DNA from 3 places in the Dyadobacter sp. SRI_021 genome. Region 2 is predicted to be linked to each of the others. Evidence: riboswitches for the same ligand, from Rfam matches in the RefSeq annotation. Region 2 holds a riboswitch; each other region holds the start of a gene.
The links. Region 2 has a riboswitch for cobalamin ahead of AC2YIT_RS17035 (ABC transporter substrate-binding protein). Riboswitches for the same ligand answer to the same signal wherever they lie in the genome.
Positions count from the first base shown of each region.

Region 1: another riboswitch for cobalamin. It lies ahead of AC2YIT_RS22810 (TonB-dependent receptor plug domain-containing protein); the one in region 2 lies ahead of AC2YIT_RS17035 (ABC transporter substrate-binding protein).
Region 3: another riboswitch for cobalamin. It lies ahead of AC2YIT_RS31195 (TonB-dependent siderophore receptor); the one in region 2 lies ahead of AC2YIT_RS17035 (ABC transporter substrate-binding protein).

Region 1 covers NZ_JBYCZM010000007.1:311,240-316,801, forward strand. Annotated here, with positions in the region: gene AC2YIT_RS22800 (tetratricopeptide repeat protein) at 1-123, shown strand, start outside; gene AC2YIT_RS22805 (DUF5074 domain-containing protein) at 184-1,260, opposite strand; gene AC2YIT_RS22810 (TonB-dependent receptor plug domain-containing protein) at 1,271-3,193, opposite strand; cobalamin riboswitch at 3,244-3,444, opposite strand; gene AC2YIT_RS22815 (DMT family transporter) at 3,509-4,429, shown strand; gene AC2YIT_RS22820 (glyoxalase superfamily protein) at 4,426-4,788, opposite strand; gene AC2YIT_RS22825 (thioredoxin family protein) at 4,875-5,441, shown strand.
Region 2 covers NZ_JBYCZM010000005.1:213,067-218,628, forward strand. Annotated here, with positions in the region: gene cobC (alpha-ribazole phosphatase) at 1-147, opposite strand, end outside; gene AC2YIT_RS17015 (adenosylcobinamide-GDP ribazoletransferase) at 132-917, opposite strand; gene cobT (nicotinate-nucleotide--dimethylbenzimidazole phosphoribosyltransferase) at 930-1,964, opposite strand; gene AC2YIT_RS17025 (bifunctional adenosylcobinamide kinase/adenosylcobinamide-phosphate guanylyltransferase) at 1,967-2,479, opposite strand; gene AC2YIT_RS17030 (cob(I)yrinic acid a,c-diamide adenosyltransferase) at 2,476-3,060, opposite strand; gene AC2YIT_RS17035 (ABC transporter substrate-binding protein) at 3,061-4,263, opposite strand; cobalamin riboswitch at 4,263-4,535, opposite strand; gene AC2YIT_RS17040 (RpnC/YadD family protein) at 4,586-5,485, shown strand; gene cbiB (adenosylcobinamide-phosphate synthase CbiB) at 5,451-5,562, opposite strand, start outside.
Region 3 covers NZ_JBYCZM010000020.1:10,123-15,684, forward strand. Annotated here, with positions in the region: gene AC2YIT_RS31175 (MbnP family protein) at 1-738, shown strand, start outside; gene AC2YIT_RS31180 (cytochrome-c peroxidase) at 747-1,790, shown strand; gene AC2YIT_RS31185 (hypothetical protein) at 1,838-2,293, shown strand; gene AC2YIT_RS31190 (c-type cytochrome) at 2,333-2,671, shown strand; cobalamin riboswitch at 2,887-3,074, shown strand; gene AC2YIT_RS31195 (TonB-dependent siderophore receptor) at 3,232-5,562, shown strand, end outside.

The sequences.
Region 1 (5,562 bases), on a different contig from region 2:
GAACTTGACAAGTCGTGGGAGCATTTGCATAAGGGCCGGACGCTGGATTTTAACCAGCTGAACCTCGATTTTGTTGAACTTTTGAAAGCCAAGATGCCCGATCCGCAAGGATTTTTTAAGTGAAGTGGCATGGTTCCGAAATTGAAAAAGTCTCCCAAGCGGGAGACTTTTTCAATTTACGTGTTATTGGAAGAAGAATCCTGCTGGTGCGATGCCTACTTTGACAGAGTCGACCAAACTTCCATCGGCGCGATAACGAACCGCGTAGCCTGCCTGCGTATAGGACGGGCTCACGCCTGCGTAAAGCAGTCCTTGTGACGGATCAACTGCAAGGCCATAGAACGGGCGCGGAATCAATGGGGTAACCATGGCTATCTGCGTATCGGTAATGGAGAATTTGTAAGTGCCTCCTTGCTGTTTACCAGCGCTGTCATACCACGAAAGCACAAAGAAAATGGATTTCAAATCATTGCTGAATGTAAAATTGCCGGGTGTTTTGGTCCCGTCCGTCGCAATCGTCAGCGTTGCTTCGGTAGCGTTGGTTTCTGTATTAATGCGCAACATTTTATTGCCGGCATTCACCCATAGTTTTCCGTTCGCATCAACACCAACCGGATTGGCAGCACCTGATGTCGCAATGGGCGACGATGCTTCATCGGTGTTTGTATTGATGATCGCCAGCTTGTTTCCGGCAGCCCATTGCGTAGTGCCTATGTAAAGCTTCCCACTAGCATAGGCCAGGTTTTCAGGGCCATCGGCTATGTTGATTTTTTTGGTAACCTTTTTGGTGGTCAGGTCAATAACCGCAATATAGCCGGTCGAATATTTGCTGACGTCCGTTCCCCAGCACGAAACATAAGCTTTTCGGCCTGCGATAACCACTTCGCGAGGATTCTCTATATCCGGTGCACCAATGGTACCTTCATCCTTGAAAGTGTACCGTTGTACGAACTGGACTTTATCCTGGCCGGCAGACATATTATCGACAAGAATAATACCTTGCTCTTCGGAAGCAGTATAATCCTGCACGCCGCCCTTCAATGCCGTTCCGTTTGCCACTGCGAAAATATCGGCGGTTGCCGTGTTGTTTTCCCGCGCGAAGTAGGAAATAGCACCGTTATTCTGGGAGAAATTACCCTCATTCATTACAAAAACACCGCTCACATAGTCTCCCTTCGGAGCCGGGTCGCTTTGATTACAGGACCATACCGCGAGGGTTGAAAAAGCTACTGCTAATGAACTGGCTAACTGTCTTTTCATTTTCATTGATTTATTGAGAATCGTAACTAAAGGTTAAACTTAATGCAAAACTTCTTCCCGGCATCGCATTATTTCTGACATTTAAATAAAACGTGTCGGTGAGGTTGCGGACTTGCCCCTGTAAAATGAGCTTGAATTTGTAAAAGGTAAAGCTCGTTTCGGCCAGCAGGTTTACCAGGCCATAACCGTCCAGAAACTGTGAATTGTCGAAGGTTGTATAGCGCTTGCTGGCCGCCTGCAACTGTCCCGTAAGCTTCGTGGACTTGAACTGCACGAATGCATTTGCATTAACCGTATGTTCAGGTACAAATACCAATTGTTTGCCTACAATATCCTGCGAGTAATTGTCGTAGGCCTTCTCCTGGCTGCTTTTGTTGAATGCATAACCCGCGTCCAGTCCTGTTCGCCAGAAACCGGTTTGTCGCTGATAGCCCAGTTGCAATTCAATTCCCCGCGCTAGCACCTGTTGCAGATTTTCGACCCGGTAGCTTCTCGATGGATTCCAGTAAGTCCAGTCTTTAATTCGGTTATGGTAAAAAGTTGCGGTGGTTCTTAGCGTGCCGCCGAAAGCCGCTTTAAATGTCTGTTCAAGGCCGATTTCCTTATTCCAACCCGTTTCCGGACGAACGTTCGGGTTACCGAGGTCCTTCCAGTAGCGTTCATTCAAAGTGGGCACCCGGTAGCTGCGGCCATAGGAGCCTTTCAAGGTAAGGTTGTAAAGCGTTTTCTGAATGAAACTATATTCCACACCAACCGACGGTGTGAACGGTGGATTGAAACCCGTAACGAGGCCCTGCCTAAGGTTAATGGAAGTAGTAATCCGCGCTGTCGGTTGCCAGCGGGTGAGCAGGAAGAAGTCCGTGCGGTTCTCGCTCGCGGGCGAGAGCGCGTATCCGGGCACGCGTGAACGATAATGCGTCCATTCTCCTCCGGTTTTGAGGCGAATAGGATTGATATTGTTGCCAAGATTTAGAAGAAAATCCTTTTCTATTCTCGAAGCGAACTTATCCGTTATTGAATGGTCGGGGTGGGAGAGGTCACCTTTGGCATAATCTATGATGTCGCGTACCCAGGCGGTGCGTAGCGTGAGCGTCCGGACCTGATAGCGGAACATCGTACGATAGGCCGTAGTACGGGTCATTTCACGACCTTGGATATCGTCGGGCGTCAGCGTCAGTTTATTGTCGGTGAGCCAGATGTGTGCGGAAATTTCCTGGTTGTTTTGTCCGTGGAGAAACAGGTCCTGTACAATGCCTTTTTGAAAAGTTTCGGTAGGCAAGAGTGCGTAAGTGTTCCGGGTTGGTTTGGGGTAATCGTTGTTCATCCTGCCATAGTAAAGTGCCGTTTTACCTGAGAAAGCCCATTGGTTGTTTAGTGGCACTAGATAGCGGATATCTGTTCGGCTCTGATGGTTATTGAAGCTATCATATTGTCCGCCATCAGACACATGAAACGGCGTTGCCGATGCGCGGCTGTCAAGCAAAATACTTCCGCCCACGGCATCGGAGCCCACAACACTCGCCGCGGAGCCGTACTGAACCGAAAGCTGGTCGAAACCCGCCACGGGAATGGTGGAAAAGTCCGTTTGTCCAAGTGTAGGCGCATTGATATTGAGCCCGTTCCACAAAACGGCGGTATGGTTGGCGGAGGTGCCCCGGAACGAGGCGGTACTGAGCTGGCCCGGCCCGTAATTTTTAAATGCAATCGGGGTATAAGCGGATAATACGTCACCGATATTCTGATAGCGTACCTGCGCGAGCAAAGCGGAGTCGACGCGCTGGATTTTCAGGCCGCTCATGAATTTTTGCGGGACGAATCCCTTCACGATTACAGGATCGAGGGCGATGGAGTCTTTTTGTGCACAGACTGGCAATGCCAGTGCAAAACTTGCCCATAGCATCCAGTAACCCACAAATCTCCGTTCGCTAAACACTCTAAATCGCAATGATTGGCGGCGATCTTCTGTTTTTCCTCCGAAAACGGTCCGATCAAAATGCTCTGGCAGGTCTCCTGGCTCGTCTTTCGCACCCGGAGCCTTCCCGTCGCAGGACAGTGGCATGAAGAATCGGGCACGTGTTGGCAGACTTACAGTTGCGGGGACAGCTTCCGGTGCTAGCGGAATTCCCTATTAAGCCTAATCGCTGACTAGAAGCAGCTTGTGGCACCAGGCGGGTGCAAAGGTAGGTATTTCCCCCGACTTTCCGTTGTGTACGATAACCGCTATCTTTGCAGCAAATTCTGATTGCTTTTGGCCGCTTCTACTGAAAATTTCCCGACCGCATCCTCCCTGAAAGGCATTTACCTTATGCTCGGCGCCGCATTTTTTTTCTCGCTTACGTCGGCGATCTCGAAATGGCTGGGAAGGGAGTTCCATATTGTACAGCTGGTTTTTTTCAGGAACATTGTTGGGGTGGTTTTTATCATTAGCAGCATCTGGCAACGGCCGCTGAGGCAGGAGGGCGGAAAGTTGGGACTGCTTATTTTCAGAGGTGTAGTAGGAACATTGTCGCTGTACATGCTATTTTATGCAATCCAGACGCTTGGACTCGGCCGGGCTTCTACCTACCAATATACCTACCCAATTTTTCTGGCGCTTTTCTCCTGGCTGCTCATCGGAGAAACACTGAATGGCAAGGAATGGATGGCTATATTCGTTGGTTTTACCGGTATTCTGTTCGTGTTCCGGCCCGATCTTTCGTCGTCGCTGCGGGATAATGCATTAGGTTTGGGCAATGCACTGTTGACGGCCATTTCTTACTTGTCCATCCGCCAGCTTGGTGTCGTGTACGACACACGCGCGATCATCCTTTCATTTATGCTCAGCGGGATTGTAATGCCTATTTTGTCGATGCTGGTCGGTACGTATTATCCTATGGAGCATTTGGATTTTCTGATAGGTACATTCAGATGGCCGGAGAATACCTGGCAATGGCTGGGTTTTCTCGCATTAGGGTTTACGGCGCTTTTGGGACAAAAAATGCTTACGCAATCATTTACTTACGATAAAGCCGGGCGCGTCGCTGTGGTGGGTTATTCCAATATTCTTTTTTCGGTGCTGATCGGCTTTCTGATGGGAGAGGCGATTCCGACGCTTTCTATGCTGACGGGCATGTTGCTAATCATTACAGGAGGCATTCTGGTGTCTCTGGCAAAAACTAAGAAAGCTTAAAGCCGCTCATTGAATGCAAGCCGGTTCATGAACGGATCGACTACCGTTACCGAAATGGCATTCCATGGCTCCTGTTCGAGTCCCGGGCGATTGTATTTGTATTGCTTTTCATTGAGTTCCTTGTGGAAATCACGCACGCCAGTGCATTCGATGAAGACTTTGGCGCCCGGTGTGCAATCGCCATGGTGTTCGGAGAGGTGGAGCGTCAGGCCTCCGCGCGAAACTTGCATGTAGAGCGGTGCATCGTCGGAAAACCGGTGTTCCCAGTCGACTTGGAAGCCGAGCCAGCCGATGTAAAATTCCCGTGCTTTGGTTTCGTCAAAAATGCGTAAAATTGGGATGACTTTGCTGGCTTCCATGTTATTATGCTTTGGCACCTGACGCGCAGTCCGTGCCATGATTTGTGAAAGAGATTTGTTTAAGATAAGAAATCTAAAAAATTACCATGAAACGACTCCTGTCAATACTGATAATATTTCCCGTAATGCTGGTATTCCTTGCCGGTTTCAAAGCCGATACGGGTAAAAGGCGTGCAGCCGCCGAAGGCATTCAGTGGCTGACCATCGAAGAGGCATATGCCAAAATTCAGAAGGAGCCCCGCAAGATCCTGATCGACGTCTACACTGACTGGTGCGGATGGTGTAAAGTGATGGATCGCGAAACGTTTAAAGACAAAGCCGTTACCGAATATATCAACAAGAAATATTACGCCGTAAAGCTCGATGCAGAGCAAAAGGGGACGATCAAACTGGGCGACAAGCAGTTCAAATACCTTGAACAGGGCGGTCGCGGCATCCATGAAATCGCATTGGCATTAACGAATAATCAGCCGAGCTATCCCACAACGGTTTTTCTGGACGATCAATTTAACATGATCCAGCCACTAGCCGGTTACCTGAAAGCGAAAGAATTCCATCAGATCATTACCTTTTTCGGAGAGGATTACCATAAAAAGCAGGACTTCGAAAGCTATAAAGCGAAGACTTACGGCACTTTGTATCCTGCGAAATAGGCGTAAGTAACTCACTCAGCTTCCTTATAAAGAGATGAAAAAGCCCAAAATAGTTCTGGACGTTATAAGGGAAGAGCAAGGTTTTAGCGCTATTGCTGATTGCCGACAAATTTATTGGCAC
Region 2 (5,562 bases):
ATAGGTTACTTCAAAATCCGTATCGAGCTGCGAGCGTACGGCAGCCAATTCGGATTCAAAATCGGCATGCAGTAAAAGTTCTTTCCGCCCGTAAATCAGCCCAGGCTCGAAGACTGGCTTCGTGTGGCGAATCAGATAAACTTCCATAACACGACGATGTAAAAGTAGAATGCAACTTCACAAACCTGTTGAATGGCGCCCAGGCAGTCGCCGGTATAGCCGCCGATCCATGTTTTGAAATATCGCGCCAGCAGGATCGTGATCACCCCTAATACCAGAATGGCTACCAAAAGTTGCGGTTGGCGCAGATACACAACCATCCCAAACAAAGGCAAAATTCCAAACGCAACGGCCGAAATAAGCACCGAAAAAGGCGGTTTCTCAGCAACGGGCTTTGCTTTGCTATCGGTATCACGCGAGTAAGGGAGCATATAAATGACAAAAACCGGCATAAGCCTGCTCAACGCGTGCCCGCTAATCAGCACGCCAATGACGGCACTTTCCTGGCCAACAATCGATTGCAGCAGTGCGAACTTCAATGCAAGAATTAATATCAAGCCCACGGAAGCATAGGTACCTACGCGGCTGTCTTTCATGATTTCCAGGATCTTTTCACGCGTCCATCCGCCTCCGAAACCGTCACACACGTCCGCAAAACCATCTTCGTGAAATGCGCCGGTCAAGAGAATGGAAATGGCCATGGAGCACAGAACGGCTATCGATGGGTTCGTGAGGTAATCCGCCACGGCCCAGACTATTCCGGCAGTCAGGCCTACAATCCAGCCAACGAGCGGCAGATAAGCTGTCGCCAGACTCAGGTTTTCAGGCCGGTAAACCAGCCACTTCGGCGCAGGCAACCGGGTGTAGAATTGCAGTGCTGTGAAAAACAGATCCAGCTGATGACGAACGTAGGACATCGGTTATCGATTTTAAGCAGACCTCTCCGTTTTCTGGCTTACGCCTGCACTTTCAAAACTCGCCATTTCATTCAGAAACGCAACCGCACTTTGCAGCAGTGGATAAGCGAGCGCACAGCCAGTCCCTTCCCCGAGACGCATATCCAGTTTTAACAATGCATCTGCGCCCATTGATTGAAGCAGCAGACGGTGTCCTCTTTCATCGGATTGATGGCAAAAAACCGCATATCGCTGAACCGACGGGTCTATTTTAAAAGCAGACAAATAACTGACAGATGCAATAAAGCCATCCACCAGCACAAGCATGCCCAACCGCGCAGCTTCCAGCATCGCACCGCACATCATGGCGATCTCAAACCCGCCGAACGTAGCCAATACCGATTCAGCATCGTTACGTACATGCTGATGATGTTCCAACGCTTTGGTGAGTACTGCTATCTTTCTGCCCAACTGCTCCTCGTCTAATCCCGTGCCCCTCCCTACGCATTCGGATACGGGGATATTCAACAAGCGGCTCATGATCGCCGACGCCGAAGAGGTGTTTCCAATGCCCATTTCACCAAAACCAATCACATTACAGCCCGTCTGCTGCACTTTCCGGACTAGCTCGGCTCCTTTTTCCAGACATTGACGGCATTCGGCGTTAGTCATCGCGGGTTGTTGCGCAAAGCTTTTAGTACCAAAGTTGACCTTTGCGTCGACCAGCCTTTCATTTTGACCAAAATCATAATCCACGCCTGCATCTACCAACAACAGGTTAATGCCATGCTGCCGTGTAAAAACATTGATTGCCGCGCCACCGCCGATGAAGTTGAGCACCATCTGCGGGGTAACCTCCGACGGATAGGCACTCACACCCTCCGAGGCTATCCCATGACTGGCTGCAAAAACAATGATATGCGGGTTGACCAGCTCCGGCGACAACGTATCTTGTACCGAAGCAATCTGAAATGCCAGTTTTTCAAGAATCCCCAAAGCGCCCTGCGGCTTGGTTTTTAAATCAATTTTCGCTTGAATTTCCTGACTGGTAATCGTAGCGGTATGCATAGTTATTGGATTGTTTTTAAGATTAATGGAAGTCCCGACACCAGCATAATCGCCTCTTGTGCAGCAGCAGCCACATACTGATTGGCCCAGCCTTGCAAATCGGTAAATTTCCGGCCGACTTCGGTTTCTGCATGGACACCCATGCCTATTTCGTTGGAAATGATGATCAAAGTGGCATCAACAGTCAATAGCGCATCGACTTCTGCTTTGAATGCCGCCAGCGCTTTTTCAATATCGTATTCAAACGCGACAAACAGATTGGTCAGCCACAATGTAACACAGTCGACCACAGCTACTCTTCCGGCCAGCGGCAACAGGTGAATATCCCGCTCGCTTTCCAGCGCTGTCCATTCCGGCCCCCGCTCGTCCTGATGCCGTTTCACCCGTCGGGCGAAATCCTCGTCCCAAATCCTGGATGTAGCCACATATACCGGATTAGCACTTTTTTGTAAAGCGAGATCCATCGCAAACCTGCTTTTACCGCTCCGGACGCCGCCGGTCACATAGATGATCATGACGGTTCAGCGTTTTTGAAACGCTTGTATAAAAACAGTTGCCATTTTTCTTCCGCCACCCCTGCTTTGTCCATCTCGGCACGAGCGAGCGTGAAAAACAGGTCCGAAAGGCGGTTGATATAGGCCGGGATCGCTTCATGCACCTCATCGGTTTTGATCAGCGACACCAACCGGCGCTCTCCCCGGCGCATTTGCGTACGTGCGATGTGGCAAAGTGCCGATACCTCATTCCCGCCCGGCAGCAGAAAATAGTCCGAAGGCGAAGTCATAGCAGCTTCCAGCGCGTCGATCCACTCCTCACAAAAAGCGGCGCCATCCACCGGCATCGGGTTTTTATTCTCCTTTTTGGCATCCGATGGCCGTGCCAGGTGCGACATCATATCCATCAGGTCCTTTTGGATTTTATGCAAATTGGACTGCCATTCATGCCCGGCACCGAGCTTTACCCGTAAAAGCCCGATCGTCGAATTCGCTTCATCGAGCGTCCCGATGCATTCGATGCGCACATCGTCCTTGCTCACCCTGCTCCCGCCAAATAGCCCGGTGGTGCCTTTATCGCCCTTTTTGGTATATATTTTCATTTAATTAATTGATTTATAATAGATCAACTCGTGATTCGGTAATAGCTCCGGGTGGATAATACGGATCAGATCGGCCAGTACCAAATGCGGGTTTACCGCGCCGGACTCCCAGTAATCGTTGGCCCCCTGCGCATTCATGCGTTTGTTATAGCTGTAAATGTGATTGGTTTTAAATGCCTTGAAATCCGCATAACGGATATCTCGCGCGAGGACGTCCTTCTTCGTCTGTACATTTCCGATACTTACATTCAGCCAGAAGTCGGCCTGCAATGCAATGGGATAAACGGTTTCAAAACTGAGTGGCAAGCTTCCGGTTGCCTTTGTTCCGGACCAATGATACGAGGCGCCCGCGTCCTGGAAGAAGCGGTTTACGTAACTATCACCATTTGGAACATTCCACGCGTCTTTGGAATTCATTCCGGTAATCAGGCTCGGGCGCATTTTTAGATTTTGGGTCAGACGGGCCAGTCGTTCGTACTCTTGCTCGACGTTAGCGAACTTCCTATTCACTTCCCCTTCCTTATTGATCAACGCTGCCAGGAGTTTCACCCACTCCGCCCTACCCAGCGGCGTCGTTTCCACCCATTCCGAATTGACCATTACCGGTATCCCCGCCTGATGCAGTGATTCGTAACGGCTAACCTTCGAAACGGGGTTCCCTGTCGCCATAATGAGGTCCGGATGCATGCTTACCAGCAGTTCCTCATTGAGCCCCTGATCCTTTCCTACTTCGACAACCTTGCCCAATTTAATGCGATCAAGTACTTTGGCGGAAGAGACATATTTGAGGTTACCCATACCTGTAAGAATATCCTCACAATCCAAAAAGCCAATCAACCCGATGTGCAGTGACGACATTGCCACCATGCTTCGCACGGGAATTTCGATGAGCTGGCTGTCTTTGTACCCGATCGGTCGCGGCTTTCCACGTTGTACCAGCACATACGTGAGCGTGTCCGTCGATTTTTCGAACGGGCTCATGATCTTGACTACCTTGTAATATTTATGATAAGTAATTTTAAAGCCTTTGGCGTGGGCCACTTTGGCTTTTTCAGGAAACAGGTCGGGGCCTGAATAATGGGAATCGCCTTTTTCGTAAAGCGATGACGAAGTGCTGCAACTAGCCAACAAGCGGCACAGCAGCAGGGCTGCAAGTATTTTTCTGATAATCATGTAGTCACCGGCCTTTCTTCCGAAAGCCATATTAACAATGTTTGCAGGCAGGTCTTCTGACTCGTTCAGGTCGTTGGCGCCTTCCCGGGTTAGTGAGTGAATGAGTCAATGAATGAATGACTGAATGCTTTTTAATTACAAACATTCACTTATTCACTCATTCGCACATTCACTCATTGTAATCCCAGTGGCACAATTGCCAGGACCGTTAGTGAACTTACAGCAGCGGAGACTGTTCCGGATTCCCACCGGATTCCCTTTTAATCACGCATGACGCGTGTACCTGGATGACCGCAAAACTAGCAATATTTTATTGGTTATCATTGCAGAGTTTCATTTACACACACGCTTCATGCAACGCGACGACACTCTCTGGAAATCGATCCTGGAAGATATTTTCGAAGATTTCCTGCTCTTCTTCTACCCGAACGCAGCTTCCTATTTCGATTTCTCCAAAGATTTCGAATACCTCGATAAAGAGCTGGAACAATTATTCCCGCCGGAGGATAATTCGTACCAGACCCGCTTTGTAGACAAACTTGTAAAAGTGTATTGCCAAAACGGCGACAACGAATGGATACTCGTGCACATCGAGGTGCAGGGCTACCATGATCCCCATTTCAATCGCCGAATGTTTACTTATTACTCCCGGATACTCGATAAGTATGACAAACCTGTCACGGCATTCGCCATTTTCACGGAGAACAATGCGGCGTTTAGGCCTTGTGAATATTACAGGGAATTTATGGGAACGAGTATTTTGTACAGGTTTAACGCATTCAAAATCCTGGAACAAGACGAGCAGATGTTGCGGGAAAGTGACAATCCGTTTGCTGTAGTGGTGTTGACGGCTCTGATTGCATTGAAATGCAAACATATTACCGAGGACGAAATACTTGCTATTAAATTAACACTTGCCAGGAATCTTCTCGGCAAAGGATTTTCAAAGAGAAAAATCTCTAAGTTAATGAATTTTCTTCGCTACTATATCCGCTTTGAAAAGGTTGAAGCAATCGCTAAATTTGACCATATCATCAGTCACTTAACTAATCGATCGACGACAATGGGTATCGAAGAATTTCTGTTGGATAGAGCAAAAAAAGAGGGGGAGAACAACAAAGCAACAGAACTAATAACCAATCTATTAAGAGAAACGTCGTTCACAGTAGAGGTAATCGCACGTCTGGCGGGTGTATCGCCCGAATTTGTAACCGAAATCAAACTGGGCAAGACATCTCGACTGTCCAACTGACCAGGATAACTATCAGCACCATCGCCAAACAGGTCCGCTGATTGACACTTGCCGCTCTTGCGATTTCCTGCGGTTCA
Region 3 (5,562 bases), on a different contig from region 2:
GACGATGATTCCAATGAAGTGATCACCCCTGTTGCTGCTGGCGAATTTGAACTTACGCTTGATACGCGCGTGGGGTCAGAGGACTTCGCTGTGAATAAGGATTTCTCGATTGGCGGACAGACGCTTAACTTCAAAAAACTGCGGTACTGGGTCAGCAATGTGATCCTGGTCGATTCAAAAGGTGGCGAATACAAAGTGCCCGACTCTTACTATTTGATGGAGGAGGTCACTGACTTGAATCTGTCCGGAACGATCAATGACAGCGCGCTGTATCCTGCCAAGAAACGTGAAACCATCAAATTTCGTGACATTCCAGCGGCGGAGTACAAGACGATCAAATTTTCCATTGGCGTCGATGCCCAGCACAATGACAATCTCAGCTTGACTGGCGGGGAATTAAGCATTGCCAATGGCATGAGCAATATTGCCTGGATGTGGCATTCGAGCTATATCTTTTCTTCGGTGGGCGGCACCTTAAAGCAAGGTTCTACCAGCAAGGAGTTTTTAGCGGAAACAGGGTTAAATGCCAATTATAAAACGCTCAGCATAGACCTGCCGGTTGCCATTAACTCTGCTTCTACCAAAGGTGTTACATTAAACCTGGACGTGACCAAGATTTTCGATGGGATTGACGTGGTGCAAAATCCGAAGATCAACGCGATGACCGCGGCCCTGATGTCCACAGTGGCAACCAACTACGCGACAAAAGCGATCGCATTCGGGAAGGAAAATAAATAAAGCTGGCAATGCGGTTGTTGAAGGTTGCCTGGTTTAGTGTTGTGATGATCTTGTCAGGTTGTGACAGGCAGGTAGTGGCACCTGAGGACGAACCCTATTCGTTTGAAGTGCCGTCCCATTTTCCTGTGCCAGCGCTGGATGAAAATAGCCCCATGACCGCTGATGGCATCCGGCTCGGTAGACAGCTATTCTATGATGTCCGGCTGTCGGCCAACAACAAGGTCGCGTGTGCAACCTGCCATGACCCGGCCAAAGCTTTTAGCGATGGAAAAACCCTGAGCTCTGCCGGTGTCGCCGGCACGCAGCTGCTCCGGCATGCGCCCGCATTGTTCAACATGGCCTGGGCTAACAATGGTCTTTTCTGGGATGGAGGATCGACGAACCTGGAATCACAGGCTTTTGGTCCACTTACGGCGCACGACGAGATGGCCCAGGACCTGTATGAGCTGGTAGATGAGTTGAGTGCCGACGCTTCGTATGCCAAAGGTTTTCAGGAAGCTTTCCAGTCCGGAATAACCTCCCAAAATGTGGCCAAAGCCCTGGCGCAGTTTCAGCGGTCACTGGTGTCGGCTACCTCGCGGTATGACGATTACCGGCTCAATCGCACCGGCGCTGAGCTTTCCGCGGAGGAACTGGCCGGGCTTGAACTGGTCAAGCAGCACTGTCGGGGTTGCCACGCGGGGGAACTGTTTACCGATCAGGGCTTTCACAACAATGGTCTGGACAGCGGCTTTGAGAACCAGGGTCACGAGGGCATTTATTTGGGCCGGTACCGCATCACCTACGATGAGCGCGACTTGGGCAAATTCAAAACGCCCTCGCTCCGGAACGTAGAGCTGACCGCGCCTTACATGCATGACGGCAGGCTCGCAACGCTCGAAAATGTAGTCGACCATTATTCTGGTGGTATCCCGCATTCCGCAACACTGGGGGAGCAGATCCCGGCGGATGGCTTTCAGTTCAGTACTTTGCAAAAACAGCAGATCATCGCTTTCCTGAAAACACTGACGGACTACCGCTTTACGACCGCGCCAGATCACCAGAAACCTTAATAAATTATTCAACCACTGCCTTTGAAGGACAGTAGCAATCAACATTTATGAAATACGTTCTAGCGCTTGCAGCCGCCCTATTTGTGACATGTAGCTGTCAGCAAAAGCCCAAAGAAGATGAGCATGCCTCTCACCAGACACACGGGCTCAGCCGGGAAGATACGCTCTCACACGAGCTAATGGAGACCCATGATAGTTTGATGGCATTGATGCCAAAAGTAATGGAGCTGCAAATGAGGCTGAAATCGGATGCCGCCAAACTTGACAGCAATTCGGCTTTAAAAAATAAAGTGACCGGGCTAGCCGCAGCGTTGGATAGTGCCGACCACGCTATGATGGACTGGATGCACCATTACAAAGCGGATACATTGGCGAAACTAGAAGACAATGCTGCCAAGGAATATGTGGATGATCAGACAACCCGAATTTTGGTCGTTCAGCGGAAGCTTAAAAAGAGTATCTCCAGCGCGGAAGCGTATCTGGCAGAACGTAAATCAATGTGATGGCTGCTGCTGTGGACGAGGCTCAAACTCACAAAGAATATGCGTAAAGTATTTTTAGCATTTGTATTGTTGATGGCAGTATCATCAGTTCAAGCACAGCAAAAGCACGAGATAAAAATCCCGGCAGACGTAGAAAAGCTGCTTAGCAAATACACTTGCCTGGCTTGCCACAAAGCGGGTCAGCGGCTTGTTGGCCCCGCTTACTTAGATGTCTCAAAGAAGAAGTATACCAACGCGCAGGTTGTCGAGCTGATCTACAATCCCAAACCTGCAAACTGGCCGGGATATCCGCCTATGGCCCCGATGAAACAGGTTCCTAGGGAAGATGCGCTCAAAATCGCCGCTTGGATCAATTCCATCGCCAAGAAGCACGGTTGAAAAGGGCAAAGTAAAGAAGACAGTAAAATACATAAAGCATGGAGGTGGTTGCCTTCATGCTTTTTTGACGAAAATTGCAGGGTATTTTCAACATTAACCTTTGGGATAGCTCTGAAACTAAAGCGAAACTCCCCTAATCATGGCATACCAGACTCTTTTTTAGCGAGTTCTTCCTATCTTCCTATATCTTTGTGGCCTCAAAAAGTTCTTTACTTTCATTTTCCATCGGGAAAGGTTTTGCTTATCAGCAGATTAATAGGGAATCGTGTGTGAATCACGAACTGTCGCGCAACTGTTAGTAACACTTAAAGTTTATATCGGTGTATATCCACTGTTCAATTCGGATGGGAAGGATGGTATAAATGTTACAAGTCAGGAGACCTGCCTTTCACGTTGACGACGCTTTCGCGGAATAGAGCATGTCGGTCTGGATCTGTTATGTCTGATGGTTTTGGTATCACAAACCAATGCGCCCCTGCGTGATCGTTCCCCTTTGTTCCAAAAAAAGCTTCTTGAAATATTGCAAAGAGCTTTTAACTCATCTAACCATAGTTAAAAGTATGCAAACAACTACATTCTGCTGCTCGCGAACCAACAGCAGGGAGGCGAAAAAAACATTTACCTTATTGCTGTCATTCGCGCTATTACTTAGCTCAATTGCCAGTCTGGGTGCCGGGCCAGGCAGGGTTACAGGCTCGATCCAAAGTGAAAAGGGCGATGCCATTGCCGGGATCAGCGTGCGGTTGGAAGGAACCAGCTATGCGGCCGTAACCGACGCGGACGGCCGGTTTGACATTAAAAACGTCCAGGCAGGAAGCTACACGCTCGTTGCCACCGGCGTGGGCCATGACGCAAAAAAGGACAATATCGTTCTCAAAGATGGTCAGGCGCTGGAATTGAATTACAAAATTAACACCGCCACCAACGAGCTATCCGAAGTCGTGATCAGTACTGTCCGTCGGCAGGCCTATTCAGCCATCAACAAAATCGATGTTCCACTCCGGGATATGCCCATCACCACTTCCACGGTATCGGTCAAAACGATCGAGCAGCGCGGTATCGACGATTTGGGCGAGGCCATGAAAAATACGACCGGCGTGCGGGCCAACAACACTTATGGCGGTTTTCAGCACTTTACGATCCGCGGTTTTTCCAACTTCGTCCTGCTCGTGGACGGTGTCCGTGACGAGCGCCACAACATCTCGACCAGCGCGCCGAACACCAATCTTGCCAATGTCGAATCGATTGAAGTGTTGAAGGGGCCAGCCTCGGTGCTGTTTGGCCATTCGGCGTTAGGCGGGATCATCAATATTGTGAGAAAAAGACCGACTGCGGGCTTTAAGGCAGACTTTTCGGCCAGCTATGGCACATTTAACACACGGCGCATCCGCGCAGGCGCAGGCGGTGCGATCACTGATAAGCTGCGATATCGTGTAGATTTCGGGATGTCAGACACCGACGGATACCGTCATTCAGGCTCTAATACTAACAATGGATACCTTGCCTTGGAATACACACCAACTGATAGAGATCAGTTGTATCTGACCATCGGCGCGAACAAAGACATTTACGACACCGACGCGGGCATTCCGATGCTGGAAGGAAGCAAAGTAGCCCCGGGGATGGATGTAAATACCCGCTACAATGATCCACAGGATTTTCTCAAACATACCCGCTATGATTTTCAGCTGAAATACACGCGGCAGTTGGCGAGTAACCTCAAACTTTCGAACCAGCTTTCGTACTATGACGATAATATCAATTATTTCTCAACGGAAGAGCTCAGCTTCAACCCAGGCATGGATTCGTTGCAGCGGTCGTTTCCTTTCTATTTCAACCACCTCACCAAGCCCTGGCAAAACCAGTTGGAACTGATCTGGGATTTTAATACCGCTTCCATTGAGCATAAGTTGCTGGCAGGTTATTCGGTAAGCATTCTGGATCGCAAGACGTACAATGGAGACGTATTCGGCCCGGCGCTTAACGCGACTATTGCCATCAAGAATCCGGTCCTGAATCAGGGATACCTGACGCATAACGATTTGAATTACCGGGCAACGATGGAGAACGTGCATGGTATTTATATACAGGACTTTATCCGGTTCTCTGATAAATTGAAAGGACTTGCGGGACTGCGTTACGATATTTTCAACGGCACCTATTATACCGATAAGGTGGACGATAATCGCAACGTGACTGAGCACGGCACTGAATCTACGATATCCAAGTCGGCATTGACTTACCGCCTGGGTCTGGTTTACCAGCCCATTGAGCCGTTATCGGTATATGGTTCTTATTCAACGTATTTCAAACCTTCGCGCAGGGTAGCTCCGAACGGCGAAACCTTCAACCCGGAAACCGGATTCCAGGGTGAGGTCGGCAGCAGGTTTGAGCTCTCTGGTAAATGGGCTACGAACCTATCATTCTACTACATGCGGAAAAACAACCAGCTCGAAGCTCTTCCCGGAGGTATTTACAAACGCATTGGCTCAGCTGAGTCCAAGGGTTTCGAACTGGAAGTAAATGGCAACCTGCTGCCAGGACTGGACGTGACGGCTGGCTACACTTTCTCCAACGCAAAAATCCTTCCTTTTCCATCCGGTGAAACTAATGCAGTAGCGGGTAAAACCGTTGCATTTGCGCCGAAGAATTTGGTGAATGCGTGGATTAATTACGAAGTACAAAATGGTGCCGCGAAAGGTCTTAGCCTTAGCGCTGGCACTAATTATATGGACGAAACCTTTACGAACAGCTCCAACAGTTATGTGCTGCCAGCTTACACCGTTTTTGATGCGGCATTGGGTTACCGGGTAGGGCGTGTCGGAGTGCGGCTGAACGTGAATAACCTTTTGAGCCAGAAGTACTTCGCCAACGCGATTTTTGCGAACCAG